Acidisarcina polymorpha: one gene and its partner. The protein of the gene in region 1 interacts with the protein of each later gene in a pairwise test. Links are inferred from orthologs where the notes say so. Each region holds a gene or a part of one and is shown in the gene's direction. Other genes may lie near its edges.

The links.
Region 2: the proteins of ftsZ (region 1) and ACPOL_RS22875 interact in binary tests that used the Bacillus subtilis proteins (3 or more experiments, as listed by UniProt). The link is inferred for Acidisarcina polymorpha from one-to-one orthologs.

The regions. Positions count from the first base shown.
Region 1 is NZ_CP030840.1:1,399,838-1,415,293, reverse strand. The notes cover bases 2,372-5,299. They hold ftsZ (cell division protein FtsZ), read left to right. Parts: upstream 2,372-3,094; coding sequence 3,095-4,504; downstream 4,505-5,299. Other genes in these bases: ACPOL_RS06185 (penicillin-binding transpeptidase domain-containing protein), read left to right, coding at 4,767-5,299; ftsA (cell division protein FtsA), read left to right, coding at 2,372-3,026. In the rest of the region: ACPOL_RS06205 (isoaspartyl peptidase/L-asparaginase family protein), read left to right, coding at 1-461; ACPOL_RS06200 (cell division protein FtsQ/DivIB), read left to right, coding at 602-1,819; more of ftsA, read left to right, coding at 1,824-2,371; more of ACPOL_RS06185, read left to right, coding at 5,300-6,053; ACPOL_RS06180 (NAD(P)H-hydrate dehydratase), read left to right, coding at 6,234-7,883; tRNA (adenosine(37)-N6)-threonylcarbamoyltransferase complex ATPase subunit type 1 TsaE, read left to right, coding at 7,843-8,319; ACPOL_RS06170 (hypothetical protein), read right to left, coding at 8,435-9,004; aroE (shikimate dehydrogenase), read right to left, coding at 9,036-10,601; ACPOL_RS06155 (M3 family metallopeptidase), read left to right, coding at 11,232-13,265; ACPOL_RS06150 (SDR family NAD(P)-dependent oxidoreductase), read left to right, coding at 13,351-14,169; ACPOL_RS06145 (glycoside hydrolase family 16 protein), read left to right, coding at 14,179-15,123; ACPOL_RS06140 (NIPSNAP family protein), read left to right, coding at 15,188-15,456. UniProt on the Bacillus subtilis protein: Essential cell division protein that forms a contractile ring structure (Z ring) at the future cell division site. The regulation of the ring assembly controls the timing and the location of cell division.
Region 2 is NZ_CP030840.1:5,380,817-5,396,295, reverse strand. The notes cover bases 9,433-12,383. They hold ACPOL_RS22875 (cell division protein ZapA), read left to right. Parts: upstream 9,433-10,711; coding sequence 10,712-11,056; downstream 11,057-12,383. Other genes in these bases: ACPOL_RS22870 (TlpA family protein disulfide reductase), read left to right, coding at 11,177-12,214; ACPOL_RS22880 (hypothetical protein), read left to right, coding at 10,423-10,704; pheT (phenylalanine--tRNA ligase subunit beta), read left to right, coding at 9,433-10,234. In the rest of the region: ACPOL_RS22935 (precorrin-2 C(20)-methyltransferase), read right to left, coding at 1-1,414; ACPOL_RS22930 (precorrin-8X methylmutase), read right to left, coding at 1,411-2,034; cobG (precorrin-3B synthase), read right to left, coding at 2,031-3,314; ACPOL_RS22915 (RBBP9/YdeN family alpha/beta hydrolase), read left to right, coding at 3,928-4,476; ACPOL_RS22910 (hypothetical protein), read left to right, coding at 4,493-4,918; ACPOL_RS22905 (DUF5715 family protein), read right to left, coding at 4,993-5,835; ACPOL_RS22900 (hypothetical protein), read left to right, coding at 6,166-6,390; pheS (phenylalanine--tRNA ligase subunit alpha), read left to right, coding at 6,457-7,563; ACPOL_RS22890 (four helix bundle protein), read left to right, coding at 7,729-8,088; more of pheT, read left to right, coding at 8,138-9,432; ACPOL_RS22865 (prolipoprotein diacylglyceryl transferase), read left to right, coding at 12,632-13,393; tRNA uridine-5-carboxymethylaminomethyl(34) synthesis enzyme MnmG, read left to right, coding at 13,463-15,442; ACPOL_RS22855 (nuclear transport factor 2 family protein), read right to left, coding at 15,456-15,479. UniProt on the Bacillus subtilis protein: Activator of cell division through the inhibition of FtsZ GTPase activity, therefore promoting FtsZ assembly into bundles of protofilaments necessary for the formation of the division Z ring.

The DNA.
Region 1 (15,456 bases):
TGTCTTTGCCCTCTTCCTTTTCGCAGTTGAGGCCGTTTGCTCATAAATATGGGACGGTCGGCGTGGTTGCCCGCGACATCCACGGCGACCTGGCCGCCGGCACTTCCACCGGAGGATTGCAGGGCAAGATGCCGGGCCGAGTCGGCGACTCGCCGGTGATTGGCGCCGGCACCTACGCCGCGAATCATGCTTGTGCAGTCTCATCCACCGGAGTTGGAGAGTATTTCATCCGCCTCTCGGTTGCGAAGGAGATCTGCGTCCTGGTGGAATACAAGGGTTTGTCGATCCAAGAGGCAGCCGATCAGGTCATTCGTCACGAGGTCGCCGCGCTCAAGGGTGGAGAAGGTGGCGTCATCGTTCTTGATGCCAAGTCAGATCCGGTGTGGAGCTTCAACACTTTAGGGATGTTCCGCGCGCGGCAGGTTGAGGGCGGCGAACCGGTTGTCGAAGTAGGGAAATAGTCGAACCAAAGCGTTCTGGAGCTTTCGATCGTAGTTCTTTCATCGATACCTCGCCGTTCGAATCTGAAATTCACAGGCCGGAAGCTGGCGCGAGCCGGGCTATAGTGTTCCTTGGCGGTTCTTCACGACCTTGCTCGGGCGTGGCGAAAACTGACGGACAACTTGGTCGTGTCACCACGCGCTTCTCTCCTACTGGAAGCGTCAGGCCAGGTGCGCTTGCCGAAGACGATGCCTTGGAGGCGACCACGGGTGGCAGCGCTTTCTATCGCCCTCCCGCTAAGAAGTCATCGCCGGAGCGGCCGTTGCCTGCGGACTTTCCCTTCAGAGAAAAGAAAGCCGGCGCAAATGAGGACGAGGACGAACCGTTTCTGCGGTCACGGCGACGTGTTGCCGTTCGTCGCGGCATCATCCCTCGAGGTCGTTGGGGCCGAATCGGCATTACTGCTGGCGTCGTTGCGCTGACCGGTGGCCTTGTGTGGCTGGCGATTGTCATTCGTCACTTTGCTGCGCACGACCCTCGCTTTCGCATCGATTCTTCGGAAAATATTCAAATACTGGGAAATTCTGAGGTGACTCAAGCAGAGTTGCTCAGTGTTTTTGGCGGCGACATGGGTAGGAATGTCTTCTTTGTCCCACTTCAGGAGCGTCGCGCCGATCTCGAGCGTCTGCCCTGGGTGGAAAGGGCCACGGTCATGCGTCTGCTTCCGGACCAGTTGCGGGTCGCGGTGGTCGAGCGGACCCCGATTGCCTTTGTGCGCACCGGCAACAAGATTGGCCTGGTCGATCGCGATGGCGTGTTGCTGGCCATGGATCCGAAGACGATCGCTGCCAAACATTATTCGTTTGCAGTCGTCACCGGAATCACTGCCAGTGATCCGCAATCGACGCGGTCCGCGCGTATGAAGCTCTATCAGCGCTTCGTTGCGGAACTCGACTCGGGAGGCGATAAAATCTCGAACCAGCTGAGCGAAGTCGACCTCTCCGATCCCGAAGATGTGAGAGCGGTAGTGGCATCCGAGGGAAGCGATCTGTTGCTGCATCTCGGCGACCAGGATTTTCTGACCCGATGGCGCAATTATCAGCAGCATCTAACCGAGTGGAAGCAGGAATATCCAAAGCTGGCCTCTGTGGACCTTCGTTATGAGCGTCAGGTAGTTCTCGAGATGCAAAAGGGGGCATCGATTGCTCCCGGGCAGGACGCGGCCGGAAAGACCATGGACGACTTGAAGGCGGAGGCCAGCGCCATCTCCCCGCGAGCGGCGCGGCAGATGGCTGCGGCGAGCAAGAAGACAGGGATCAAGAAACCAGCGCCGCGCCGAAGTGCGGCAACCTTCCACGACCAGCCGGTCAGGAATTAGAAGCATGAGTCAGAGAGCAGACGATCTCATTACGGTCATCGATGTCGGGAGCGCCAAGACCCGCGTCCTGGTTGCCGAACTGCACGAAGGGGCGCTGCGGTATCGCGGTCATGCCATGATCGATTCCAGAGGGATGCGCAAGGGATTGATCGCCGAACTTGGCCCGGTAACTGAATGTATCAACCAGGCTGCCACCGAAGCTGAACGGCTTGCCGGCGGGGTGATCGAGCATTGCGTCATCGGTGTCGGCGGCCAGCATATTCGTGGAGTAAACAGTCGCGGCGGCATCAGTCTGGGGACCCGGTTGCGGGAGATCACCCGTGAAGATGTTCGAGCTGCAGTGGATCGCGCCCGATCGGTTTCTCTGCCCGCCGACCGCGAGGTGATCCATTTGCTGCCGCAGCAATTCCTGTTGGACGACCAGCCGGGCATTCATGATCCGGTGGGGATGGTCGGCACCAGGCTCGAAGTGAACCTGCACTTGTCGACCTGCTCCGGCGGGGTCCTTCAAAGCATCATCACCTGCGCTAACAAGGCTGGTCTTGAGGTAACGGAGACCATCTTCGAGGCAATCGCCGCGGCTGAGGCAATTGTCTCTGCGGACGAGCGCGAGCTTGGCGCCTGTCTTATCGATATCGGCGCCGGGTCTACTGAACTGGTCGTGTTCTTCGAAGGATCGGTGGCCCATACGGCCGCCATACCGATCGGTGGTGACCACTTCACCAACGACCTGGCTCAGGGGCTGCACGTACCCGTACCCGAGGCGGAGTGGTTGAAGCTCGAGTTCGGACATTCGGTGGTCACCGCCGTTCCGAATTCGAGCGAGCTCACCCTGAGTGACGGCCGGGTGATTCGCCAGCGGGTCATCGCCGAAATGCTCGAACCAAGGGCGCGCGAGTTGTTCTATATGCTCCGCGATAATCTCCGTCAGGGCGGGGTGCTCGAGGCGCTCGGAGCGGGTTGCATTCTGACCGGAGGAGGCGCACGGATGGCGGGACTACTGGAAGTCGCTGAAAGCCTGCTCCGCGTTCCGGCACGCATCGGCTCGCCGGTGAAAGTTTCGCGGATGCCCGAAGAGCTGGCCGAGCCAGAGTGCGCGGTCCTCGTAGGCATGCTGCTTTACTCGCATCGCACCGGAGTGCTGCGGGCGGCTGAAGACGGCGGGTTGAAGGCCAAGCTGAGGGCGATGTTCGCCGGCACCATTTGACCGTGTTCGCCACAAACAGGATCAGCAGACGGATTGAAGAGAGAGATTCGGAACAGAGGAGCCAAACAATGAGCTATCCGGAAGGAATTCGTATTCAGTACCAGGAAGAGATGCCGCGCAGCGCGAAGATCAAGGTGATCGGCGTTGGCGGCGGGGGCGGCAACGCAGTCAATCGAATGATTCAGGCCCGGGTCGAGGGCGTGGAGTTTATCGCAGCGAATACCGATGTCCAGGCGCTCCAGCTTTGTCAGGCTCCGGTGAAACTACAGCTCGGAGTGAAGCTGACCAGCGGACTCGGCGCCGGCGCGAACCCGGACGTCGGCCGCCGTGCCGCCCTCGAGGACTCGGACAAGATCATCGAGGCCCTCGAAGGCGCAGACATGGTTTTTGTGACGGCCGGCCTGGGTGGCGGCACCGGGACCGGTGCGGCACCAGTGATTGCGTCTTTAGCCAGCGAGATGGGAGCGCTTACCGTGGCCGTGGTCACCCGGCCATTTGGCTTCGAGGGTAAACGGCGGATGAAGCAGGCCGAGCGCGGCATGGAGGAATTGCTCGAAAGCGTGGACACGATGATCGTGATTCCCAATGAGAAGCTGTTGGCCGTCGCCAAAGATGCAGGGTTCTTCGAGTCATTCCGGATCGCGGATGACGTCCTGCGGCAGGGTGTGCAGGGGATCTCAGACATCATCACCATTCCCGGCATCATCAATCGCGATTTCGCCGACGTGAAGACCACCATGGCTGGAATGGGCTATGCGGTCATGGGAACAGCCATGCGAGCCGGCGCGAATCGCGCCATTGAAGCGGCGCAGGCTGCGATGGCCTCTCCTCTGCTCGAAGATGGAGCCATCGACGGAGCGCGCGGCATCCTCATCAACATCAGCGGTTCGAGCACACTCAAGCTCAGCGAGGTCAACGAAGCTTCCAGCCTGATCCAGAATGCCGCCCATGAAGATGCCAACATCATCTTCGGCGCGGTGCTCGATGAAGCCATGGGTGACGACGTCAAAATCACAGTGATCGCGACCGGTTTTCGCCAGGAGCAACCGGAACGCCGCGAGCGCATGCTAAATTCTGTGCTCAATGCCCATGTCCCGCCGATGGCGTTCGTCCGCAGTGAGACTGCGAATGACACTCCGCGATTCGCCGGAGAGGCTCGAGACGAAGCGGCCTCTTTCCGGAAGCCGGAAGAACCGCCCGTCATCGTCTACTCCACCGGTTCTTTGAGGATGGAGGAGCCGACTTCCCCGAATATCACGGCCGTGGCGGACCCCACCCACGACGTGGACTTCCTGCAGCCGATTGATTTTGCAAGTCGAGAAGGAGAGGACGTGGAGGGCGCGCCGAAAGAGCATCTGGTGATGGTTGCAAATAGGCCACAGCCGCGCATGTACAGCGGGTCCTTGGACGCTGAGGAGCATGACACGGAACGGGAAGACCTCGACGTCCCAGCGTTTTTGCGTCGGGGAGGGCTGTGACAGGTTTACACTTAGACAGGTTTACACTGAGGGAGTGATTCAGCTTTGAGGTTTCAGGTGGATGTCCCGAGGTCGCGCAACCGCGACGCTGGCTCCGGGTCTAAATTACTTCCGGTTCACGGCGGTTTTGGTTGTATCCCGATTTGGAAGGCATCTTACTATTTTGGGACTCCGGCTGGAATTTAGCAGCAAGAGAAGAAATGCCTTACCTTACCGATCATTACACTCTGAGGGTACCCGTTCTTCTAGAGACCTGAAATTTATGAAACTGAACACACTCATAAAGTCATTATTGACGTCCCTTCTAATGCCGCTGGGAGCGGCGATGTCGCCGGTTTGCGTAGCAGCGACCGTCCATCACGTCCACCATCATGCCGGACAGGCCACCGCGTTGCATGCAGTCTCTGCGCATTCTGCTCATGCATCGACGCTTCAAAGACGAGCGGTCCATGCAGCTGGCTACGCGGGTGCTCATACCGTCGTGCATTCCTCCGGAAGGGCGGGCATGCGGAGGGCGAGCCTGGCTTACCGCCGGCGCCGTTCGTTCGAGCGATTTACGGGAAGCTCGTTTGTCGACGCCGACCTGACCACCGGGGACGTCACCGCCGGGGAAGACCCGGTGGTCAGAGCGGCTGCGGTCGAAGCTCTAGGAAATATGAATGGTACGGTTGTGGCCATCGATCCGAAGAACGGCCGCATTCTCGCCATGGTGAACCAGAAGCTCGCCTTGAGCGGGGGCGCCGAACCATGCTCGACGATCAAGGTTTCTGTTGCCTTGGCAGCACTGCAGGAAGGCATTATTACCAAGGACACTCCGGTCAACCTGGGCGGCAGCTATCACATGACGCTCACCGAGGCTCTGGCCCACTCCAACAACCTTTATTTTGAGACCCTCGGCCGGACCCTCGGATTTGAGCGAGTTCGCCATTATGCAAATCAGTTTGGTCTGGGGGAGTTGGCTGGCTACAATATCCCGGGCGAGACCCTGGGCACCTATCCAGACGAGGTACTTCCAGAGGCTCAGGGCGGCGTCGGCAGAATGTGCAGCTTCGGCGAGGGCGTTTCGATGACGCCGCTGCAGTTGGGTGCTCTCGTCTCCTCCATTGCAAATGGAGGGACCCTTTACTACCTCCAGCATCCAACCACGCCCCAGGAGGTGCTTGATTATCATCCTAAGATCAAGCGCACCCTCGATATTTCGAAAGTGATTCCAGAAATCCAGGACGGTATGCACGCTGCGACTCTTTACGGTACCGCCCGCAGCCTCCGTGCAAACTTCAACGAGTTTCCGGTGATGGGCAAGACCGGCACCTGCTCGAACAATGGCACCCGGTTTGGCTGGTTTGCTTCCTACGCAGATACCCAATATGGACGCATAGTCACGGTCTTCTTCCTCGAAGGAGGACGTCCCACCTTCGGACCTCGCGCCGCGGAGTTGACCGGAGTCTTCTATCGGAATCTTTGGGACCACAGCTACTTCGTGGAGAAATCGGCACCGGATCAATCAACCGCGCCAGGCAATGCTACCGTGCTGGGCGTCTCGCAATAACAATGCAAGGGTTAGTCATTCAAGACCGGCCTCCGACTGGAGGCCGTTTGTTTTTCGGCGGAGAATAAAGAGAAGTCGGTCAAAATTGCAGGAGAGTGCGTTCGATCAGCTTCTTCCCCGGAGATGCCAAGACGCCCTCTGCTTGGCATCGACGACACTAGTAGAATGCGCTGGGTGCCAATGAAGATTCTTACCGCTAAAGAGATGCGCGAAGTCGACGTACGGACGGTCGAGCAATATGGCGTCGCTGCGACGACGCTGATGGAGAATGCCGGCGCAGCGGTTGCTCGCTTTGTGCTTCGCGAGTTTCCCGACTATGCCCGCATCACGATTCTTTGCGGACGGGGCAACAATGGTGGGGATGGCTTTGTGGCCGCCCGCGCACTCGCCGAGGCTGGACGGGTCGTCGCTGTCCTGCTTCTTGGAGAAGCGGCTGACCTCAAGGGCGATGCCAAGGTCATGTTTGAGCGCCTTCCGCAGCGGGCCCTCTTCGCGAAGGACGAAGCAGCGCTCGACGAACCTTCTGTCCGAGCGCTTTTCAGCAATACTGAACTATTTCTCGATGCCGTCGTAGGAACTGGCTTCCAGCCCCCCTTGCGTGGCGTCGTGGCTGCCCTCGCCGAACGCATCCATGGCCTCGAAGCGCCGGTGGTTGCCGTCGATCTTCCGTCCGGGTGGGACGCCGACTCGCGCGGGGCCGACTCGCCTGGGGCCTTCCGTGCCGATGCAGTTGTCACCTTCACCGCACCGAAGCCGGCCCACCTATTTGGCAACATGACGCGAGGGGGGATCGTGGTCGCCGGGATTGGTTCTCCCGAAGAAGCCATCATTTCAACGACTGGCTTGACGTGGAGCGGTGCGGCAGCCGAAGTCTCCCATAAACCCCGCGTTCCAGACAGCAACAAGGGAATGTTTGGCCACGTTCTCGTCGTAGGAGGAGCAAAAGGGACGGCGGGAGCTGCTGCAATGGCGTCGGTCTCAGCTCTTCGCGCCGGCGCTGGACTGGTGACGGCCGCGGTTCCGGAATCAATTCTCCCGACGGTGGCGCGCGCCGCACTTGAGCTCATGACTGTCCCCCTGGTTCAGGGCAAACACGGGGAGATCGCTCGCGTCAACGCAGATCCTGAACGCCTCAAATTTTTGATCGAGAAGATCACGGTTTTGGCCGTGGGTCCCGGGATCTCCCAGCATCCGGAAACGGCCGAATTTGTGATCGAACTGGTTAGACAGTCGCGATTGCCTCTGGTCCTTGACGCTGACGCCCTGAACATCGTCTCGAAGAACCCCGAGCTTCTCGACGGAAGCCAGCGCCCGGTGATCATCACGCCTCACCCGGGCGAGATGGCGAGACTCATCGGTGGGAGTGTCAAGGACGTTCAGGCGGATCGCGAGAATACTGCTCGCAACTTCGCCACGCGTCATCAGGTTACCGTTGTCCTCAAAGGCTGGCGAACTTTGATAGCGCATCCCAACGGCGCGGTCGCCGTAAACACTACCGGCAACCCGGGTATGGCGAAGGGAGGCAGCGGAGACATCCTCACCGGAATCGTTGCGGCCATGGTCGCACAATATGCCCGCGATCCGGCTGCCGAGAACGTCGCTGCGGCAGTCACGGCCGCCGTCTACCTCCACGGACTGGCTGCGGATCTGGCGGTGTTGGAACAAGACGAACATACCTTGCTGGCGACCGATACAGTTTCACATCTTTGTAACGCTTTCCGCTATCGCTCTAAGGACAAAGGCGGGTATGTTTGGTTACAGGGGTTTCCAAATGCCGAAGACAGAAGATATGACAGCGGAGACAACCAGCAACGAAGGCCAGGTGTTTGAAACGAACGGAAGCGATGAGACCATTGGCGTCGGGCGAGAGATCGCCAAGCTGCTGACCCCGCCCAAATTTCTGATCCTTCGCGGCGATCTGGGTGCTGGCAAGACCACGCTGGTCAAGGGAATTGCCGAAGGTTTGAATGCAGCTGAAGCGGAGGAAGTAACTAGCCCGACCTTCACTCTGATCCACGAGTACGAGGGCCAGTTTCCTGAGTCCGGACACGAGACGCCCGTGAAGTTGTACCACCTGGACCTGTATCGAGTGGATGCGGAAAGACAGCTTGAAGCTTTGGGACTCGATGAGCTGGCGGGTCCGGATAGCATCGTTTTGGTTGAATGGGGGGAAAAATTTCCCAGTGTGGTTAAGCGCAGCGATGGAGAAATTGTGGTGAAGTCCGCTGGCGGTGACGCCCGCCGGATTACTGTGAACCTGCGTTGAGCGCTTTTCCGCCAGGCCGAGCGGCACCGATCCTGGCTAGCTTTGATATCCCAAGCCAGCTTTAATATCCCATGTCGGCCAAGCCGAGGAGCAGTGTATCTTCGGGATCCGTTGACTACGCTCTAAACATAAGGAACAGGATCGCGCCCAGGACGACCAGAAGCAGCACTACGATCGAGATCGCCCAGGTTCTGACGGTCTTCTTGAGGGAAGTTAGCGCCTCGAGAGTTTGGGCTTGCCGTTGCGTCTCCGACTCGAAAGACTTGCTGATCCAGGTCAAGCGCTCCTGCAGATACTTAAGGTCGGCGGTCTGATTCTTCAGCTGCCCATTGAGGTCCCGCAAAGACGCGCGTATCTCCTCATACTCCTCCTCCCGATGATGGTCATCTGGGGTTGGCATAGCCGCCCCGCCGCCAGCGCTAAGCACATTGGTGCCCAGCACACTGCGCTCCAGCAGCGGCAGTACGCGCGCAAGATACGGCAGAAGAACTCGAAGTTGAAGCAAGATGCGCCACATGGAAGGACGAGGATCCTTTTTGTCTTCAAGAGACAGAGCGGTTATAGGAGTATGACTGAGTTCGGCGTGCGCTTCCTTCAGATTCGGAGACGGGCTTTGTTCGTCGGACGCCAATTCGATGAGACGGTCTATTTCGGAGACTTGCCTGGTGAATGGTGACTTTGCCATAGGGAAGGTTGTAAGGGATCCATCGCTGTTCTTAGTGAGAGCCGTTGGCCGTTGCCGCTCGCTGCCGCAGCGAGTGAAGGACTACCCGTAGCATCTCATCTTCGGGAGCTGGCTTGCCAGTCCAGATCTCGAATTGCCGAGCGCCCTGATGCACGAACATCTCGATGCCGGTGATCACGGGAATGTTCTTCGCCCTCGCTGCTTTGATGAGCGGCGTATCGATAGGGTTATAAACCAGGTCGAAGACGATTCGCGCATTGATCTCTTCCGGCTTCAGCAAGGAGTGGGTCTTCACGCCACCCATTCCGACGGGCGTTGCATTCACAATGACATCAAAATCGCTCTTGCCAAGCTGTTCGGCTTTTGCGACCTTGGCTTTCGCTTCCTTGGCGAGTTTTTGAGCATTGAGCAAGCTTCGGTTCAGGATCGAGACCTCGGCGCCTTTTTCCTTGAGTCCGAAGACTGCGGCCCGGGCAGCGCCGCCTGCACCCAACACCAACACCTTCGCGCCGCGGAGAACTAAACGCTTCTCCAGCGGTCGAACCACGGCAGCCACATCGGTGTTGAAACCGTACAATTTTCCATCCTGAGAGCGGACGACGGTGTTGCAGGCGCCGATTTTTTCCGAAATGGCGTCGGTCTTTTGCAGATGCTTCAAGATTTCCTGCTTGAACGGCATCGTCACACTCAGCCCGCTCAAAGGAACCTCGCGAACCAGAGTCAGCAAGTCGCTTAGGGCCGAGGTCTGAAGCGGCAGGTATACGGAGTTCACTCGTTCTCGCCGAAAGGCGGCATTCAGCATCGTCGGGGAGAGTGAGTGCGTCACTGGATTGCCGGCAACTCCGTAAACTTTGGTCGCGGCGTCAAGTTGATCGACCCGGTAAAGTTCGAGCAGCGTCTGTGCCGAAAGCTGTCCAGGCGCCGTTTCCTCCCCCGTTGTTGCTGAGGCAAAGGTGAACACGCTGCCGGAGCGGGGCCCAAGAATGCGGCTGATGACGCCCTGTTCGCCCATACAAATACCCACCACATTGGCCTTGTCTCGTGCACGCTCCAGAAAGCGGATCAAGGCGACGTTGTCGGCCAAGCTGCGGGCGGTTGAGACTACTTTGATGAACTCCGGCTCGAAGGCTAGCATCCGCTCGAAGACGCCGTCCAGGTCTTTAGTGGTCACGAAATCGTGGTAGGACAGGATCAGCCCGCCGCCCTGTGCCCGCAACTTATCCATCGCTGCGGGGCGGATCTCCTCGGCGGTCTGCAATTCCACGTCAACCAGTTGACAGCCTGAGGCGATCGCCTTTTGAAGGACGTCCAGCTCGGCATGACTGGTGCCGACGAATCTGCCGCCAACTGCTTCGCGACGGCAGGTCGCGATGGCAGTCACTTCGGGGTGCTTGCCGAGAAATTCCTTTAACGCAGGAAGCGCCGCCAGAGGTTTAGGGAGATAGTCGATGCGGAATTCGAGAAATGTCGTCTCGCGGTAGGCAGTCTCCGCTTTCTGAACCAGATCCACGGGGGTCGAACCGATGATAGCGACGCAGATCTTACCGATCCGGGCTCGGAGGTAGTGGGAAGAGACAGATGAGAAGGTAGAATTCATGAAGTGACTGCGGCATCTTACCGGCGTTTTCGCCAGGATGCAAGATGATTGCCGCAACCATCGGCCGGGTGGCGCGTCAACGAGCGTCTACTTTGAATTCCCGTGGAGCGCACGCATCAACAACGGTGCGATTCCGAGGACAGCAAAGATCAAACCCAAGACCAGGTAGATCTCCAGGTGAGCAGCTTCATTCCAATGGTAGGCCCCGGCAGCCAGTGAAAACAGGACAATAGCGAAGACTATGCAGACCCGCGAATGCTGCAGTGGAGAGAATCCCATGGGAACGGTATTGGGCGCCCGCATCATGGACGGCATTATAAGCCGACCCCATAAGGTTTGTCATAGCAAGATATAAGTAATTTATTAATAAAATCGCCAAGCGGGTCGCGTGACCGGCTGCGGGCGAGCCCATGCTGCTCTCTGAGCGGGACTTGCGGGGGGGTCTCATTCTGGCATGACCGCCCAGTACTGCTGCCCCCACAGCGTTCAATCCCACTTCACCGAAACGATATGGCTTGGGGAAATGCCACCGGCCGCACCCCCAGAAAAAACCATCTATTCTGAAGAGTGAGGGCTTCCGCAGTGGTGAGGACTTCAGCCGGAATTTTTGAGGAGCGATCGAAAAGCCATATGAGTGTAGAGATAGCAGAGAGAAGAGAAGCGGCACTTGCAGAGGGCGCTGTCTCGCATGCCTGGATGGAAAAGGCCGATGCGGCCAGCGTGAAGGCGTGGGTTGACGCTCGTCTGGACCAATATCAGGCGAGTATCGACAAGCTGGTCTCCGTTCCAGGGCATCGGACGATTGAGAATACTTTGCGCCCCTTTGATGACGCTCAGGCTGTGCTGGCGATCGCCGGGCAGCAGGCATCGCTCCTCGACAGTGTCCATCCCGACAAGGCGGTGCGGGATGTCGCCCAAGCGGCGACGCAGAAAATCTCGGCGGCGGCGACCGCCTTATCGCTGAACCAGGAAGTTTATAACGCCCTCAGCGCTATCGACATCACCCCAGCGGACGCGGCGACGCGCCACTATGTCGAACGCACGTTGCTGCAATACCGGCTGTCCGGTGTCGATCGCGATGAGGCTACCCGCTCCAGGATCAAGGAACTGCAAGACAAGGCGACCGAGATCTCCCTGGCCTTCAGCCGGAACGTGCAAGAAGGCGCCCAGCATATCCAGGTGACCGAGGCCGAACTAGCCGGGCTTCCCGACGATTACTTGAAGGCACATCCTGCCGGGGAGGATGGCTTGATCACGCTCAGCACCGACTTCCCGGACATGCAGCCGCTGATGACCTATTGCAGGAATGCGGAGGCGCGGCGCCGTATGTTCCTCGCGTACCAGACGCGCGCCTATCCGCTGAACAAGGAATTGCTCCTCGACCTGCTGAAGGTCCGTCAGGAACTGGCCACGATTCTGGGTTACAAGACCTGGGCCGATCTAGCTACCGCCGACCAGATGATGCAGTCCGCCGAGCGGATGCAAGCCTTCCTGGACGAATTGGAAGAGGCGTCCAGGTCCGGCGCTGAGCGTGAATACGCGATGGTTCTGGGTTTCGCAAAGCAACAAGAGGCAGGCCTCGAGGAGATCGACTTGGCCGCCCGGGGCTACTGGTATGAGCAATTCCGCCGCTCCGCCTTCCAGTTCGATTCCCAGTCCGTCCGGCCATATTTCCCATACGCGCAGGTAGAACAAGGCATTCTCGCTACCGCGGAAAAGCTCTTCCAGGTACGCTTCGAGCAAGTCGAAGATGCCGACGTTTGGGATCCTTCAGTCAGTGCCTGGCGAGTCTTCGACGCCGATAAGGAGATTGCCGCTGATCGTGATGGAGAGAGGCAGATCGGGCTGTTCTATCTCGACATGCATCCGCGCGAGGGCAAAGATAAATGGTTCAGTGCCGCGCCCCTGGTGCCCGGCGTCCGCGACCGCCAGTTTCCCGAAGCGGCCTTGATCTGCAACTTTCCCGGCGGGAAAGAGGGCGACCCCGGCTTGATGCAGTACAGCGACGTTGTCACCTATTTTCATGAATTCGGCCATCTCATGCATGCCATCCTCGGGGGTCATCAGGAATGGGCGGGCATCAGCGGGATCCGCACCGAATGGGACTTTGTCGAAGCGCCCTCACAGATGCTCGAAGAGTTCTTCCGTGACCCGAAGCTGTTGGCCACATTCGCCCATCATTATGAGAGTGGTGAGGCGCTTCCGGCCGAGATCGTCCAGCGCATGAATCACGCCAGTGCCTTCGGCCGCGCCGATAGCATCCGGACTCAGCTGGTTTACACCAGCTACTCACTCGACACGCATAATGTCGATCCCGAGAAGATCGATCTCGATCGCCTGCTCCAAGCGGAATACAAGCGATTCTCTCCCTACGCCTGGATTGAAGGGAACCGCATGTACGCGAGTTTTGGGCATCTGATCGGGTATTCGTCAAACTACTACACCTACCTCTTCGATAAGGCAATTGCACTTGACTTCTTCAACCAGTTCGATCGTGAAAACCTGCTCGAAGGGCCGGCCGGCCTACGTTACCGCCAGACAGTACTCGAGCCCGGCGGCGCTCGCCCGGCCCGGGAACTGGTGCAGGAGTTTCTCGGCAGACAGCAAAGTCTTGAAGCATTCAAGGCCTGGATCAGTGAGGAATTCGCTAGCCCAGCTTCATAAAACCTCTGAACGAGGGACGCTGGGATGCAATTCAGCCGCTTCTTTAAAATTTCTTCCCGGCTTCAGTCAGGTTTTGAGGAATAACATGACCAGTTCAGCTCAAGGATCGTCAATTCTACGCAAGCGATGGCAAGGTAAATGGGGACTCGTCACCGGAGCCAGCGCCGGCATCGGTATGGCACTGGCTGAGGAGCTGGCTGCCGCCGGCGTGAATCTGGTGCTGACCGCACGCCGCCAGGATCGACTGCAGGCCCTCGCAGCAAAATTGGCGACCGCCTTCGGTATCCAGACCAAGGTCTTGGTCGCCGATCTGGAACAAGCCGACGCTCCTGAGCAAATCTTTGCCGCCACTGAGGGCGCCGGCCAATCGATCGATGTCCTCATCAATAATGCCGGCTTTGGCTACTACGGAGAGTTCTCCAAAGGGGACCCGGCCCGGCAAACCGCCATGGTGCAGGTCAACTGCTCTGCGGTCGTCGCGCTCACCAACCTGTTCTTGCCCAGGATGATCGCTCGGAAGCGAGGGGACATTATGATCGTTGCATCGACCGCGGCCTACCAACCAGTCCCGTATCTGGCGACCTATGCGGCTACGAAAGTCTTCGATCGCTTTCTCGCCGAAGCCCTGGCCCAAGAGGTGAGACCCTTTGGGGTTCACGTTAGTGCACTCTGTCCTGGACCTACGGAATCTGAGTTCGGCCAGGTCGCCGGCTCACCGGCAGACCAATTTCGCGGATCGCAGAAAGCCAGTTCTGTCGCCCGGAAGGGATTGGAGGGACTCGCGCTCGGAAGACAGTGGGTGATCCCCTATTTCGTTGGTCAGGCCGGGGTGTTTGTTCAACGCTTTTTACCGCGACGGATGGTGACGGCTGGAGTCGCGAAAGCTTTCCGCCCCAAGAATTAAGGCGACTCTATGGCAGATATCGAATTCCCCGAATTGGGCGCTGTCTGGTTACGCGGGAAACGCCTTTTGTTATTCGGCTGCCTCTTGTTCGGCTGGGCTTCTGTGCGCGCCGGAGCGCAAGCAGTTCCAACCGCTCCGACCGGCAAAGAGACGCTTGTCTGGAGCGACGAGTTCAACGGCAACGTGCGCCGCGGCCAGCCCGATCCAGCCAAATGGACGTACGACACCGGATCTAGTGGCTGGGGCAACAAAGAGCTCGAAACCTATTGCGCATGGGGAAGCAATGCATCTCCGTGCACAGCTGAACAGCCTAGTGCCTACCTGCTCGGCGACGGCTACTTGCACATAGTCGCCCGCAAAATGGGTGACGGCGTTTATTCATCAGCCCGCCTGAAGACCCAGTCTCTCCACGGCTTCCTTTACGGGCGTATCGAGGCCCGTATTCGCATTCCGGTAGGGCAGGGGATCTGGCCCGCTTTCTGGATGCTTGGTGACAGCATCGCTGCAGTCGGGTGGCCAGCCTGCGGCGAACTCGACATTATGGAGAACATTGGGAAAACTCCATCGACCGTCTATGGTTCCATCCACGCTCCAGGCGGCGATTTGACCAAGAGCTTGACTCTTCCTGACAGCCAAACGTTAGGAGAGGCGTTTCACGTCTACGGCATGATCTGGTCCCCGGGACGAGTTCAGTTCTACTTTGACAATCCCAGCAACGTTTATGCGAGGTATACTCCGGCTGACCTACCGAAGGGCGCGATCTGGCCCTTCGATACTGGAAAGTTCTTCATCCTTCTGAACGTCGCTGTCGGCGGCAACTGGCCCGGCAATCCCGATTCATCAACGAAATTTCCCCAGGAAATGCTGGTCGATTACGTGCGGGTCTACGCCGAAGGGCAAGACTCTCCAAAAGCCGCGGCGGAGCATTCCTCAGTAAGGGAGATTTTGCACTGAGTTGCTTGCTTGCCTCCACTTCTCCTGTCTTCACATTTTTGGGGATTGCTCTAAAATGGCGGGTATGAATAGAAGAGACCTGCTCCAGTCCGTTCCTGCACTCGCATTTATTGCCGCTCCATTGCAGGCCCAGATGACTTCTCAAGCATCGAGCGCCCCGGCGGGGGCCGTCTATGAACTTCGCGTTTATCACTGCTATGAAGGTAAGCTTGAAACCTTGCTGACTCGCTTTCGCGAGCACACCATGACAATCTTTGAGAGACACGGCATCCACAACGTGGCGTACTGGACTCCCACTGACGATCCTCTCAAGGGCAAGACCTTGATCTATCT
Region 2 (15,479 bases), 4.0 Mb from region 1 along the record:
GAGACGGTTCGAAGTGGGCAAGGTCCGTCACGACGATCCGCTCATCGGCACGACCGACGCTGCGTGCGAGCACGACAGGAGTGTCGGGCGCCCGGTATGCCGCAATGATCGATTTCGCCTCAGCCAGCTGCCACACGCGCTCTGACGAGATTGGGTTATAGAGAGCGAACGCGAAATCAGCCTCGGCCGCGGCGTGGAGGCGCTGCGTGATGACCGGCCATGGCTTGAGCCGGTCGGAAAGCGACAGGACGCAGAAGTCGTGGCCTAAAGGTGCGCCTACTCGCGAAGCCGCAGCCTGCATTGCGGAGAGGCCAGGGACGATTCTGATGTCGAGCGCACGCCAGGACGGTGGTCCCTGCTCGACGCATTCGAGAACCGCCGATGCCATTGCAAAGATACCGGGATCTCCCGAGGAGACAACGCACACCTTGCAGCCTGCGGCAGCCAGCGCAATCGCGTGCCGCGCGCGGTCGGCCTCGACTTTGTTATCCGAGCCGAAGCGTCTCTGCCCGGAACGCTCAGGCACCCGATTGAGGTAGGTGTGATAGCCGACCAGATCAGAGGCCTCAAGCAGCGCGCGCTGCGCCTCGGGAGTGATCCAGCCATCGTTCCCTGGTCCAAGGCCAACTACTGAGATCCATCCAGCACTGTTGATGGCTTCTTCTCGTTGCGCCTGGCTGCCGTCGGGCACGAGAATTAGCGAGAAATAGGGAACGCTGTCGGGATCGACCTCATCAATGGGCACGATCCGCTCAGCGGCCATTGTGGCGCGCTCGATGAAAAGTGCCTTCTCGGCGAGACCAGCTTTGTCGATGGCTCGTTTCACCTTGGAGAAGTTGCGCCCCAGCTTCATGATGGCGAATGCACCAGTCGCTGAAAGTTTCGCAGCCAGGATCTCTTCAGAGAGCGTTCCGAGCAGAACGGTGAAGGGAGTGTCCCTGCGAGCCAGAGGTGCTCCGAATCGCGCGGCCGCTCCCATGATCGCGGGAATGCCTGGTATCACCTCAGTTGCAAAGCGGTGAGCGAGACGGTCATGCAGATACATATACGAGCCATAGAAGAACGGGTCGCCTTCGCATAGAATAGCGACGTTTCGTCCGGCTGCGAGATGCCCTGCAATCTGCTCGGCCATCTCGTCGTAGAATTCGGAGATCGCCACCTCGTACCCGCCAGGATGGGTAGTTTCCTCCGTGGTCACTGGATATATCATCGGGATTTCGATCTGTCCGTGAACGAGCTCAGAGCCGACGATCGAGCGGGCATTGCTTTGACCATGCCTTACACAAGGGTAGGCGACGACTTGCGCCTGCCTAAGAATGCGCAGGGCTTTGACGGTGACCAGTTCCGGATCTCCGGGTCCGAGGCCGACTCCCCAAAGGCGCCCGGCTGGCGGAGCTTCGTTCGCCTGGCTCATTCGTCCTCGCAGGCCAGCGCATTCACCGCGGCGGAAGCGATGGCGCTGCCGCCCCGGCGGCCTCGAACCGTGAGATACGGAAGCCCCAGCGAGTTTGCGGCGAGCGCCTGCTTCGATTCAGCCGCCCCGACAAAGCCAACCGGGATCCCGATGATCAAGGCTGGATGCGGTGCGCCGGTCTCGATCAATCCGAGTAGATGGAAGAGCGCCGTCGGTGCGTTGCCGATCACCACGACCGATCCAGCCAGCCGGTCACGCCAGAGTTCCACGGCGGCCGCGGTACGCGTGGTTTGCAGCTCTTTTGCAAGGGCCGCGGTGCGGGGGTCGTTCAAGGTGCAAATCACCTCGTTGTTGCCTGGGAGCCTGGAACGCGTGATTCCGCTGGCGACCATCGTCGCGTCACAGAAGAGTGGTGCGCCGGTTCTCAGGGCGCCAACTCCAGCGGCGGCGGCATCGGCAGAAGCCTGTACGTCCTGCGCAAGATCAGTCATTCCGCATGCATGAATCATGCGCACAACCACTCGCGCGAGGTCTGGTTGAAATTCCTTCAAGTCGGCTTCTCTTCTGATGATCGAAAAAGATTCCCGATAGATGGCCGCGCCATCCTTAACGTAGTTCATCCCTGAGCAACCTCAGTCCGGAATTTCTGGTGCAGGGCAACGATCGCAGCAAGTGCAAACTCCGGCGAACAACTGGATGCGGCAAGTGCACCCTCGATTTTAAGAGTGTAGCCGGACTCACTCGCAATCATCTCCGCAGTAGCCCCGTGACGTCGGGCGCACTGCTTCTCGCATCCAGACAGGTTGACGGTCCATCCTTTCGCCGCGTCGCTGCCGGCAAGACCTTCGGCGAGTAGAGTTGCGTGAGCTCGTACATCTGCAAATGAAGCGTCGCAACCTGCACTGCCAGCGCAAGCCGCTATGCCACGAAAGCCATCTCGGCCGCTGCACGACAAGCCAGCTGCTTCAAGCCGGTCGACGATCCCGATCGCCTCGTTCTCCGGAATGCCGCAGAGAACGACCCCACGCCAAGGAGCAAGTCGAAGCCCTCCGTGATGCTCTGTGGTGATTGCGGCAAGTAGCTCGGCCTGGTCCGCTGAAAGTCTTCCGAGCGGTACGGTTGGAGCAATCGTCACATAGCCGGTGTGTGCTGTAGGTTGAATTCCGAGGGGCGCTTCGGCGAAGACCGGTTGGGCAAGCTGCTCCGTGCTGGGACGCAACATGTGTTCAACGCCAGAGAGCAATTGATTCCCACCATGGGGCAAGGCCAAGATGTTCTTCGCACGGGCAGGCACTGCATTGTCCATCGAGAGGTTGATGCAAGCTTCCGCCAATTGCAAAAGGCAGGAGACGGACTCTTCCGTCGAGACGGTAAATCCCAAATCCTGACCAGCGATGAAAAGCTGAAAGCGGGGACCTACGGGAGTTTCCACTGCTTCGAGCGAGAGGTCTTCTTGATCCTGACTGAACTTTTTTCCCCCGCCATGAAGCCCGAAGCTAAACTTCGGATGGAGCTCCGCATAGCGCGGCTCCATCTGGAGATGCTCGTCCAGTTGCCGAACAAGCGCAGAAACGTCGATGAGCTCTTCCGCGTCGATCCCTGCCAAGGGACTGGCCACGATGTTACGAACGCGATCGTGTTGGCGTGACGGCAGGAGATCTGCGTCGGCTAAGGCATGGATCAGGCCTTCAACATCCTGCTGCTGGATAGCTCGCAGTTGGAGGTTGGCACGAGAGGTAATCTCGATCTCTTGATCGGCGAACATCCGTGAGGCCTCGGCGACCGTCTTGAGTTGACTGGCCTGAATCACTCCGCCGGGGATCCGTATTCGGACCAGCAAACCGTCCTTCGCAGGGACTGGGTTTAGAATCCCCGGGCAGAATCTGGCTCCAACTCTCATAAACGGTGATTCCTGAGCACTATCGAGATGTCTCCACCCGGAAGGTGCAATTCCAATCGCAACTTGGTTCTCAAGTCCATTAAAGATATCTTAACGGAGGTCCGGCAGCCCATCGGCAAAGATGGTTGTTTCTGAACACCCCGTAGCAGAGGCTCTGGGTTCTTTTCGAGCTAGTCAGTCTCGTTCGGGAGCGAGCATGCCGGTTGAGCCATGGACGAATGTACCCGAAACCTGATCTCGGACGAGGGAATCGCGCGAGTCTCTATAACTTGTTGATTCGATGGTGACCCTGGGAAGATTCGAACTTCCGACCTGCGGTTTAGGAAACCGTCGCTCTATCCACCTGAGCTACAGGGCCAATGCCCACTATCAGAAGTTTACAGGCACCGGAAGAAATCTGTAAGCCGCAATTCTTGGGGTTCTCCGTATATCACTTCATCCTAGGAGTCTTAAATAAGCGGTTCGCGGGGCAAAGATCTTTCTGACGCGATGCCGTCCACCCCGAGTCAACGCCGGCCTGAGTGGTGCAGTTCTGCTTTATAACGGAAGCAGGCATTTTGCTTATCAGAAAAAACGAGCAAAATCACGCCTGAACCTGGATCGGAGATCGCACATGCGTGTACCACTTCTCATTCTTCCCGGACGCAACAATTCCGGGCCTCAACACTGGCAGACACTTTGGCAGGAGCGGCGGTCCGACGCATTGAGGCCCTCGCCAGCCAACTGGAATGAGCCAGAACTGAACGACTGGATGACGGCGCTCGAGCGCACCCTGAAAGCCTGCTTTGCACCCCCCGTGCTTGTAGCTCATAGCATGGGGTGTTTGTTGAGCGTCTGCTGGGCGAGCCAGCATCGTACGGACCTTCCGATCAGCGGTATGTTTCTAGTGGCGCCGCCGAACTTCAATCGAGAGGGTTTTTCCGCCCGCTCGTTTACCGACATCCCGGAGGTTCCGATGCCCTATCCCACTCTTGTCGTCGCCAGCACCAACGATCCGTATTGCACGATCGACGTTGCCAAGCGACTGGCAGGCGCTTGGGAGGCCGGCTTTATTTCAGTTGGAGAGCGAGGTCATATCGCCACCGAACCCGGCAACGGCAGCTGGGAAGAGGGGTGGCATCTGCTGGAAGCTTTTGCTGCTGGTCTCCGTGTTCAGATATAGGTCGTTCAGGGCCGTTTTGCGTGCCTGCGCGGACCTGTTTCTCTCCCAAAACGAACACCAGAGTCAGTTCTTCGTTCACCCCGAGGTCTACAGCCAAACGCGGCAACAATGCATCGAACGTTTTGTGTATCTGCTAGCCAAACAAGCCGCGGACGCTCTGGCAGTCGCGCAGACTCGACGCTGTCAGTTTCTGGAAGCCGAGTTGAAGCTTTGCTGGACCGCGCTCGACATTGGCGGGTCGGAGATGCGCGATGGTCGGCGAGAGATTACGGAACGGGAAATTTTATCCGTCCAGAAGGCCTCGGGCACTATATTGCACTTCCTTCCGGAGGTGGCAAACCCTGCCAAGCGACAACAGCTGACAGCCGAACTGAATCGAGTGAAGGCGGCACTTCAAGCCCTCGAACTTGAGTTTTCCTGTGAAGACCACATGACCGATTGATCAATTGCCGAGTTGCGAGTCACTCGCTTCGGCCATTCGAACGATCCTCTTCGCTTAGTTCATCTTCTTTGCACTTAATTCATTTTCGCTGCGAGCAGAGACGCTTTACCGTGCGCATTCGTAGGAGCGCCGACCGTCGCGGGATGGTACGAGCGGTAGACGGTAATGTGAAAACACGACTGGTAGAACTCTTCCTCGACGTCAACCTTGCCCGCGGATTGGAGGGGCATGAGGTAGGCCCGGATCCAGCCAATTTCGGCCATCGACAAACCCCTTTTCGCGATATCGATCGTGGCTCCGGTAAGGTGTGGCGAGGCATCTTCCCCTTCTGCCGGCGCCGCGTTCGCATTGATCAACTCCAGGTGCCGCTGGTACTCGACCGTCCGCACAGCGGAATTCAGTTGGATGGGCCGGTGAAAACGTCCGTAGTGAACCCGCGACAGGTCGGCGAGGAATTGTGCCGTCCAGACGCGACAGTAGCGGCGGTTGACTGGAAGTCGCCCGTCTACCAGCAGCGCAGCGGTGACTGGGATCGGCACCAGCTGCCTGTCACGCCGCAGAGCAAGCAGGTCGGCATCATCCTGAACCGGCTCCAAGCCCTCCTTTTGAGAACGAACATTTTGCCGCAACAGCGAGTCGCGCGACCCTTTCAGTGGCGGAGGGAACGGGAATTTTCCTCGCGGCACCGGGTCGATGAGCGCAGTCGTGACCGGAAGGGTCGGGTTAAGACGTACGCTCTTTCGACGAGCCTCAAGCCGGGTCAACCGGCGTCTGGCAAGCTTTGCAACCTCCTGAGAGCGAGGCGTTCGCTGTAAATGAAAGGGCCTGATCTCTACCGGCGGCGCGGCGAACATCCTTGCGGCTGAGGGGATGAGCAGGGCTTGCATGAGGGCGAAGTAGCGTAAGTATCGGCGCATGTAGGGAGGGCGGAGTGCCAGAGTTCTTTCAGGGTAAAACGCCGGTGCCGGTGCTGGAAGTATTGAGAAAGGTTCCCAGGACGGTCTGGATGTCGCTGCAGACGCGAGCACAAGCGCAGGTGGTCAGGAGGCGCGAAGATCCACAGCGGGCTGAGAGCCTGGGGACGAGGGCCTCGGATAGGATTTGGTCTCTTCCTGCTCCCAAGTTGAAACACCGCCTGGGACCGGCACGTTTTTAGGCAGAAAAGCATTCAAGTCTTGGCGCGCTTCGCCGAAGTTCATAGTAGGGCTTTCGGGCCCTCGAAAGATTGAGGAATCAGGAGCGCCGCCATGCAGATTGAAAGTATTGCGTCATCTATCACCGGCACCGCCGCGATCAGTACCGCTGCTCGGGGGAGTGCCTCCGCTGGCAGCACCGCGCAAAACGCGATTGTCGAGCAGACGTCTTCAGGCTATGAGGCCTACGTCGCAGCCCCTCCAGGTCCGGTGGTGACCGGTTCGAGCATCGAGGCGGTCGAGCTGCGACTTAATTCCACCATTCAGTTTCAAGCCTAGAGGGTAAGATCTGGCACTGTTGGAGGCTAGAGATCGGTCGCTCTGGGTTATTCTCAGAGAGATATCATGTCGCAAAACCAGATTCCGGAACTCAGTGGCTTCGGAGGCGATGACCTCGATGCCGCGTTCGCCAAAATCGTCGATGAAGTCCAGGATTCATCGACGAATCTCACCGACGACGAGGCAGTTGAGCAGTTTCGCCTCCATTGGCTCGGCCGCAAGCAAGGCCGCCTGAAGGCCATTAGCGACGCTTGGCTGAAGTCCGCTCCAGCCGACGCTAAAAAGCATATCGGCCAGCGCTTCAATAAACTGAAGGAAGAAATTGATCGCCGCCTTGAGTCCGCCGGCAATGTCGGCATAAGTCGCGCTCAACTAGCTGCAGAGGCCATCGACGTCACCCTTCCCGGACTTCGACGTCCGCTCGGCGCCGAGCATCCGCTCATCAAGACGATGAACGAGATCGTCTCCGTCTTCCAGGCGATGGGCTACTCGGTCGGGGTTGGTCCGGAAGTCGAAACCGATTACTACAACTTCGAGTCGCTCAACTTCCCCCCCAACCACCCCGCCCGCGACACCCAGGACACGCTGGTCATCGCCAATCAGGAGCGCAAGCCGCTGCGTGACCGTTTGCTGATGCGTACCCACACCTCGCCCGTGCAAATCCGCACCATGGAGCGGCAGCCGCCGCCGGTGCAGATTGTCATTCCCGGCAAGGTACATCGCAACGACGCCGCCGACGCCACACATTCACCGATCTTTCATCAAGTCGAAGGTCTCTGCGTTGGCCCTAAGATCACCTTCTCCGACTTGAAGGGCACGCTCGACCACGCGATGAAAGCCTTCTTCGGCTCGAGCGTCAAGACGCGCTTCTTTCCTTCGTTTTTCCCCTTCACCGAACCCAGCGCCGATGTCCAGATCAGTTGTATCTTCTGCGGAGGCACGGGATGCCGTAAATGCAAACACTCCGGCTGGATCGAGTTGCTCGGATGCGGCATGGTCGACCCCGCCGTCTTCGCCTTAGTCCAAGCCAAACAACCGGGCTACGATCCGAAGAAGGTTAGCGGCTTCGCCTTTGGTATGGGCGTCGAACGTATCGCCATGATGAAATACGGCATCAGCGAGATCGGGCAGCTGTATTCGGGAGATATGCGATTTCTGGAGCAGTTTGCGTGAGCGGAAGCTAAGGGCCGGCTAGCTAAAGACCGGATTAGCTAAGAAGCACGTAGCTAAGAACCGGACAGCTTGAGAACAGAACAGCTAAGAGATTGTTATTTAGCGGAAATGCGTGTTGTTTTGAAGACTCGTCAGTTTCGAGATCTGCAGGTTTGGCAAAGGTCGATGAGGCTTGCGAGAGACGTCTACACTTATACGAACGACTTTCCTAAACACGAGGTCTTTGGCCTTACCGGTCAGATGAGACGCGCTGCCGTGTCAGTTCCGAGCAATATCGCCGAAGGGCGCGGAAGAGCATCCGACAAATCATTTCGTCTCTTCTTGACCCAAGCTCAAGGCTCGCTGTTTGAGCTTGAGACTCAATTGCAACTTGCCGCTGACATTGGCTATTCAGACCCAGCCAATGCCAACAAGCTCATGCTCGAATGTCAGGAGATCGCGCAGATGCTGCATGCATTTATGAGAACCTTGAAAACGAAGGAGAAATCAACCACAAGCCTTGGCGCCGCTAGCCGCCTAAGCTAACCGCCTTTTAGCTAGCCGCTCTTGAGCTGACCGCTTCTTAGCTGCCCTTATGAAAATCCTCTCCAATTGGCTCCGCTCTTATCTACCCGAACTCGAGCTCGCCGACAAGAAGCTCGCCGAAGACCTCACCCTCCGCGGCATCGCTGTTGAAGGTATCTTCGACTTAGGCGCGCATGGCTCCCTCTTCGATATGGACATCACCACCAACCGTGTCGATGCCATGAATCACTACGGCATCGCCCGCGAGATCGCAGCCATTTACAATTTGCAACTGCAACCATTGCAGATTGAGCTGCCAGCCGCTCGGCCGGTGAATGATCCATACCCCATCACCATCGAAGCGCCTGAACTCTGCGGCCGCTTCACCGCTCGCGTCCTGCGCGATATCAAAATCACTCCATCGCATGGCCTCATCGCTGAACGCTTTCGCCTGCTCGAACAAAAACTCATCTCGAACGCGGTCGACGCGACCAACTACGTCACCCTAGCCATCGGTCAGCCCACCCACACCTTTGATCTCGACAAACTCGAAGGCGGCATCGTCGTCCGGCTTGCCCGCAAAGGTGAGCGGCTCCGCACCCTTGATGGAGTGGAGCGCGAGCTCGATCCCGACGACCTCGTCGTCGCCGACCACTCGAAGCCGCTCGGCATCGCCGGAGTCATGGGCGGCTGGGATTCAATGATCACTGCCGAGACCAGGAACATCCTCGTCGAGGCCGCGTGGTTCGATCCCGCCGCCGTCCGCCGCAGCGCCCGCCGCCATGGCCTGCACACCGACGCCTCGCACCGCTTTGAGCGCGGCGCCCACTTCAATGCGCCGCCCGTCGCTAACGCGCTCGTCAGCCAGATCGTGCTCGAAGCGGGTGGCGAAATAGAAGGCGGCCTCGTCGACATCGTGATCCTCGACGCCCAGGCCCGCGCCGCCAATCGTCCAGCGATCAGGCTCCAGGTTAGCGAAGTCCAAAGAATCCTCGGCGCTACTGAAGACCCGGCAGGTATCACCGCTGAGACTACCGAATCCGTTCTCAGCGCCCTCGGCTGCAAGCTCGAGAAATCCGGTGGAGACGAATATGCAGTCACCCTCCCCAGCTGGCGTCTCGACCTCGACCGCGAGATCGATCTCATCGAAGAAGTGGCCCGCGTCTACGGCTATAACCGTTTCGCCAATACTCTGCCTGACTTTGCCGGCTCGGTTGTCGAGTTGCCCTTTGCCGGGAAAGAACAGACCCTGCGCCGCACGCTGCTCGCCCTCGGCTGGAACGAGGCCGTCTCGAGCACCTTCTGTTCTGTAACCGACGCGGTTACCTTTGCACCGCAGCCCGACTCCGCCGTCAAGATCGGCAACCCGCTCAACGAAGAAGCCGGCATGCTTCGCCCGTCGCTGGTGCCCGGCATGTTGACCATGCTCGGCGGCAATCTGAATCGCGACATTGAAAATGTGGCCCTCTTCGAGCTGGGCACCGCATTCTCCGGCACTACCGATAAGGTCGAGGAACGCCCAGCATTAGCCTTCGGCGCCACCGGGCACCTCGGCGCAAGCAGTCCCTTCCATCAGCCCGAGGCTGTTGACTTCTACACCCTCAAAGGAGCTGTCGAAGAACTGCTCTCCAAGTTCTCCGCTCGATCCAAATACATCGACGCCTTCCCCATTGAGTCTGGCTTGCTGCCTGAGTGGCTCCACCCTGGTCGCGCCGCCCGCGCCGTCATCGACGGCATCACTGTCGGCTATTTCGGCCAGCTTCACCCTAACGAAGCCCAGCAGCGAAAGCTCAAACAACCTGTCTACATCGGCGAACTCTATCTCGACCGCCTCTACCGCCAGTCGCTCCGCCAACCGGCCGCCGGCGAACTCTCGCGCTACCCCGCCGTTCGCCGGGACTTCTCCTTCGTCTTCCCCGACATGGTGAAGTGGGGAGAGATCGACGCAGCGCTCGAGTCCCTTGCCATCCCCGAACTCACGGCCATCGAACCCAAAGAGGTCCTCCGCGACCCCAAGGGCCTGCGCATTCCCACAGGTCACTATTCCCTCCTGATCGGAACCGTCTTCCAATCCGAGGCCCGCACTCTCCGCGATGACGACCTGCAGGCATTTTCTTCCGCAATTGTCCAGGTTTTGAAGTCAAAAGGAGGCCACCTTCGAACTTAGGTTCTCGCGATCGAAACCTTCAAAAAGGACACCGCTTTCTCTCCAGAGGCGATCGCAGTCGAAGAGTGGCGGAGGGCGCCTTCGCATTCCGGCTTCGCGCACCACTTCTGTCAATAGGGGAGGAGATTTCCTCATCCGCCCGCAAGCTATACTTCGATCAGACAGTTTCAGCGATTAAAGAGGTCTTGATGTCCACCCTCGCCTTTCAGGCCCCCGATACAAGTGCCGCCATTGACGATTTCACCGCGCTCGAGCAGCGTGTTCTGAAGACTGTCGAGCTCCTCAAGTCGGAACGCGCGGCTCGCGCCGCAGCCGAGGCGCGAGCCACAGAACTACACCAAAGCCTAGAAACCCAGACCGCCGAACTGCTTCGGGTCGAGTCCGAGGTGGAGGCATTCAAGAACGAGCGCGACCTGGTTCGTGGCCGCATTGAACGTCTGCTTGGACAGCTCGAAGAAATAGGATCCTGAAACGCGAATGGCCGATCACTCCTCCACTCACCCCGGCGACGATAGCGTCACCGTCGACATCTACGATCAGGCTTATCGGCTTCGCGGTCAGGACTCCGACTACATTCATCATCTTGCAGAGGTCGTCGACGCGAAGATGAGGCTGGTCGCCTCGCAGGGAAAGACAGTGGATTCGCTGCGGGTGGCGGTGCTTGCGGCCCTCAACATCGCCGACGAACTTGCGCGCACAGAAGAAAAGCTTCGCGAACTGAACGGCAGCTTGACTGCCACGGAAAGCGATATCCGCAACCGCGCTCATTCGCTGAACGGCCTCCTGGATTCATTGCTAACCGAAGAGCGCCGCATCGGCTGACCTGCGAACCGACCCGGAACAGAGTCGGACAATGGTGCACCTCTCGAACTGAAATAAACGCTCCTCGCGGGCGAACCATGCTACCCTCCGGAAGGTTTCATTTCCTCTTTGAGGAATCGCTTGAATCGCTGCCTGTTCTTTTGCCTGCTCTCTTTTTGTCTTGCAACTTCCGAAGGTCGATCCGGACCCACCGACCCCAAAGCCCAGAAGTCCTACGCTGAGGCGAATGATTTGCTGAAACGGCATAAGGATATGTGGGCGCTCGATGCTTTTAAGAGAGCCGCGAAGCAGGATGCAAACTGCGCTGCCTGCGACCAGCAGATCATTACCCTTGGTTTGAAACTCGACGACTATAAGGCGGCGTTGGCTGCTGGAGAGCACATCGTTACGCTGGTCCACAACCAAAAAGATATTGCGACCGCGCACTTTCTCTTTGCCACTGCACTCCTCCGGGCGGGGACAGCGAAGCATAAGGATGACCTGCTTTCGCGCAGCGGACAGGAGTTCCAAGCCGCGGTTCTCGCCGATCCGACCTTGCATCAAGCTATCTTTGGCGATGCCATGACTATGGCATCGCTCAATCAAGATGCCGCCGCGAAGACTCGATTTGCCGACTACCTCAAGGTCGCCGACCAGAATGCGATTGACTTCAAGCGTGCGCAACGCTACAGCGAACGTCCCGAGTTGGTCCGTGCTCAGATGGCGCCTGCATTTACCGTCAAGACGATCGACAATCGGGTGGTCTCGCTCGACGATCTCGCGGGCAAGGTCGTTCTCATCGACTTCTGGGCGACCTGGTGCGGCCCTTGTCGCGAAGCCCTGCCTCACCTCAAAGAGATCGCCCGCAAGTTTGCCGGTCGACCCTTGGTCGTGATGAGCATAAGCCTGGATAGGGACGACGCCAAGTGGCGGAATTTTGTGGCCAAGAACGAAATGACCTGGATTCAGAGCCGGGACGACGGCTTCCAGGGTCAGGTGGCCCCTCTGTTCGGCGTCCATGCCATCCCTGCCACCTTTACCATCGATGCCGACGGAGTACTCCAGGACCAGCACGTTGGCGATTCGGCAATCCAAGACAAACTCAAGAAATTGACGGCTCGCGCCCAGGCTCTACAGAACCAGGTCCAGGCGCAAGTCCATCCGGCTGGGGGATCATAAGTCGTTCTTCTCAAACGTTCCGAATTGGGCAAGGTGGAGCGGTTCCGGCAATAGGAATAAATCGCGGCTGCTATCGACTTGCAATACCGCTCCACTCCCGATAGCATCCAACTCAGAAACCGGCCTGCAAAGCAGGTAGGTGGTCAACTCTGGTTGAACCTTTAATCATTGAACAGGGGCTCGACTCGATAAATCGGTTCTGTGTGCCGCGTCCGCCAGTCCGGAATGCCTAATGAACCGCGGAGAGCCCCACCGTCTTAGGACGGGTTCACCAGAGTACTTACCTACGGCCCAGTGGGTCGGTTTTGTTGTTCTCGACAGCGCTGTAGCTCAACAGGAATTGTCATCCTGATTGAAGCTGGCGTAGCCAGGCGCGGTTGAAGGATCTGCTCGGTTCGCCGATTTACAATCGCGAGAGTGTATCCCCGCCTCTTCCAGTTTGGTCCGATCTCCATTCCCACCGCCGGAGCCTTTGCCGCCATCGGCATCCTCGCGGCGCTCTCCGCCGCGAGAATTACCGCGCGGCGCCTCGAGCTTGATCCCGAAAAAATCTGGGACCTCGGCATCACCGGCATCCTGACCGCCCTCTTGGCTCCCCGCCTCATCCTGATTTTCAGCAACTGGAAGGACTTCACCGCCCATCCGCTGTGGCTGATCGGCGTGTTCAGCGTTCGTTCCGATTCCGCCGTCGTCGGCGGATTGGCCCTCGCACTCACCGCCATGCTGGTCTTCGCGCTCGCTACCCGCCTGCCCTTGCGGTCGACCCTCGATGCGCTCGCCCCCGGCTTCGCGCTCGGCTTGGCCATCGCCAGCATCGGAGAATTCCTTGCCGGCTCCGCCTTCGGGAAACCCACCCGGCTCCCCTGGGCCATCACCTACAAAAGCCGACTCGCCTCGCTTTGGTACGGAACCCCGCTGGGTACGCCGCTGCATCCAGTTCAAATCTACTCGGCGTTCGTGGAGTGTTGCATCCTCGTGCTGCTGCTCACCCTGATTGCGAAGCGCGATACATGGAAGATTCGCAGCGGCGAGGTCATGGGCGCGTGGTTGTTCCTTTATGCAACAAGCAGCTCCTGCATGAATCTCCTGCGCAGCGATCTGCCGGCAAACAGCTTCTTCGCCTCGCAGAGTCTAGCTGCCGGAATGGCGCTCGTTGGCGGATTGCTGTGGCTGTTCTAAATCTCCGCGGCCGGCAAGTCTTGTCAGCGACTGGGCTCCTCGCTGGTGCACTAGAATAGAAACAGCAGCATGGCATACACCGAACAATACGATGTCGTGGTCGTGGGAGCGGGCCACGCAGGTTGCGAAGCGGCCATTGCCGCGGCCCGCATGGGCTTGCGCACCGCGCTCTTCACCTTGAACCTCGACCTGATCGCCCAGATGTCCTGCAACCCGGCCGTCGGCGGCATCGCAAAGGGTCATCTGGTTCGCGAAGTCGACGCCCTCGGCGGCATCATGGGCGAAGTTGCCGACGCCGTGGGCATCCAGTTTCGGCTTCTGAATACCTCACGCGGTCCGGCCGTCTGGTCTCCTCGCGCCCAGTGCGACAAACAGCAATACCGGATCAAGATGCGCCAGGTGCTCGAAGCTCAGACCGGCCTCTTCATCAAGCAAGCCGAAGTCGTCGATGTCCTTCGCGACGACACCGGCAGCCGGCCCAAAGGCAGCCGGGAAAAAATCACCGGACTGAAGCTGCGCGATGGGCGCAGCGTCTTCGCCGGAGCCGTCGTCATCACCACCGGCACCTTCCTGAACGGACTCATCCATTGCGGCGAGCAGCAATATTCCGCAGGCCGCAGCGGGGAGCCGCCGTCCATTCTCCTGGGAGAGGCATTGAAGCGGCTCGGCCTGCGCGGCTGCCGGTTGAAGACCGGAACGCCGCCGCGCCTTGACGGCCGTACCATCGACTGGAGCCGCTTCGAAGAGCAGCCCGGCGACGCTGAGCCCACACCATTCAGCTTCCGTACCCGCGAAATCCCGCAGCGGCAGATCTCCTGCCACATCGCCCACACCACCCCCGAGACGCTGCGCCTGATTCGCGAAAATGTCATGCGATCGCCGATGTATACCGGTCAAATCCAGGCCACCGGACCGCGGTACTGCCCGTCGATCGAAGACAAAGTCGTCCGCTTCCCCGACAAGGAGCAGCACCAGTTCTTTCTCGAGCCCGAGGGCCTCGATACCCACGAGGTCTACGTCAACGGCATGTCCACTTCCCTGCCCATGGACGTCCAGTCCGACATCGTCCACTCGATCCCGGGCCTGGAAAATGCCGAGATGCTGCGCCCCGGCTATGCCATCGAGTACGACGCCATCGATCCGACTGAACTCGACCGCTCGCTCAACGTCAAGAGCTTCGAGAACCTCTATCTTGCAGGCCAGATCAACGGGACATCGGGATACGAAGAAGCCGCCTGCCAGGGCCTCATGGCCGGCATCAACGCCGCGCTCAAGGTCAAGGGCGAGGCGCCGTTCACCCTCGATCGCACCGAAGGCTATACCGGCATTCTCATCGACGACCTCATCAGCAAGGGCACTAATGAGCCATACCGGATGTTCACTTCGCGCGCCGAGTTCCGCCTGCACCTGAGGATCGACAACGCGGATCGCAGGCTCACCCCCTACGGCCGCCGCCTCGGCCTCATTAACGACCAGGCATGGGCGGAGTATGAAGCCAAGCAGGCCCGCGCCGTCGCCGTCGAAAAGCTGCTCGGCACCCGCAAGGCCGACTTCCCGCGAATGACCGCCCTGATCCCCGAAATCGCCGCAGAGTTGAGCGGCGCGAATGGGCAAACCTATGCCCAGCTGCTCAAGCGCCCCGAGATCACAATTGAGTTGCTGCTTCCGCTTTTGCGCGAAGAGTTCGCGCGAGCAGAAGAGCCGCTCTTCGCGCCTTTGCTGCGCGCGAGCGACTCGAAGCTTCTAAAGGCGCAGGTTCGCAATGAACTCAAAGCGATAGAGACCGAGATCAAATACGCCGGCTATCTCGATCAGCAGCGCAAGTCGATCGACAAGCTCAAGAAGGCCGAAGGCCGTGCCATTCCCGGATGGTTCGACTACACCGCCGTCAGCGGCCTCTCCCGCGAGATGCAGGAGAAGCTCAGCCGAGTTCGGCCACAGACGTTAGGTCAGGCAAGCCGCATCCCTGGGGTCACTCCAGCGGCAATCTCGTTGGTGAATGTCTATATCGAGATCCAGGGCAAGCGGCTCGCCGGCACGATCGCTTAGCACCGCCGCCAAACTACTGTGGGTTCGGTTTAGCTGT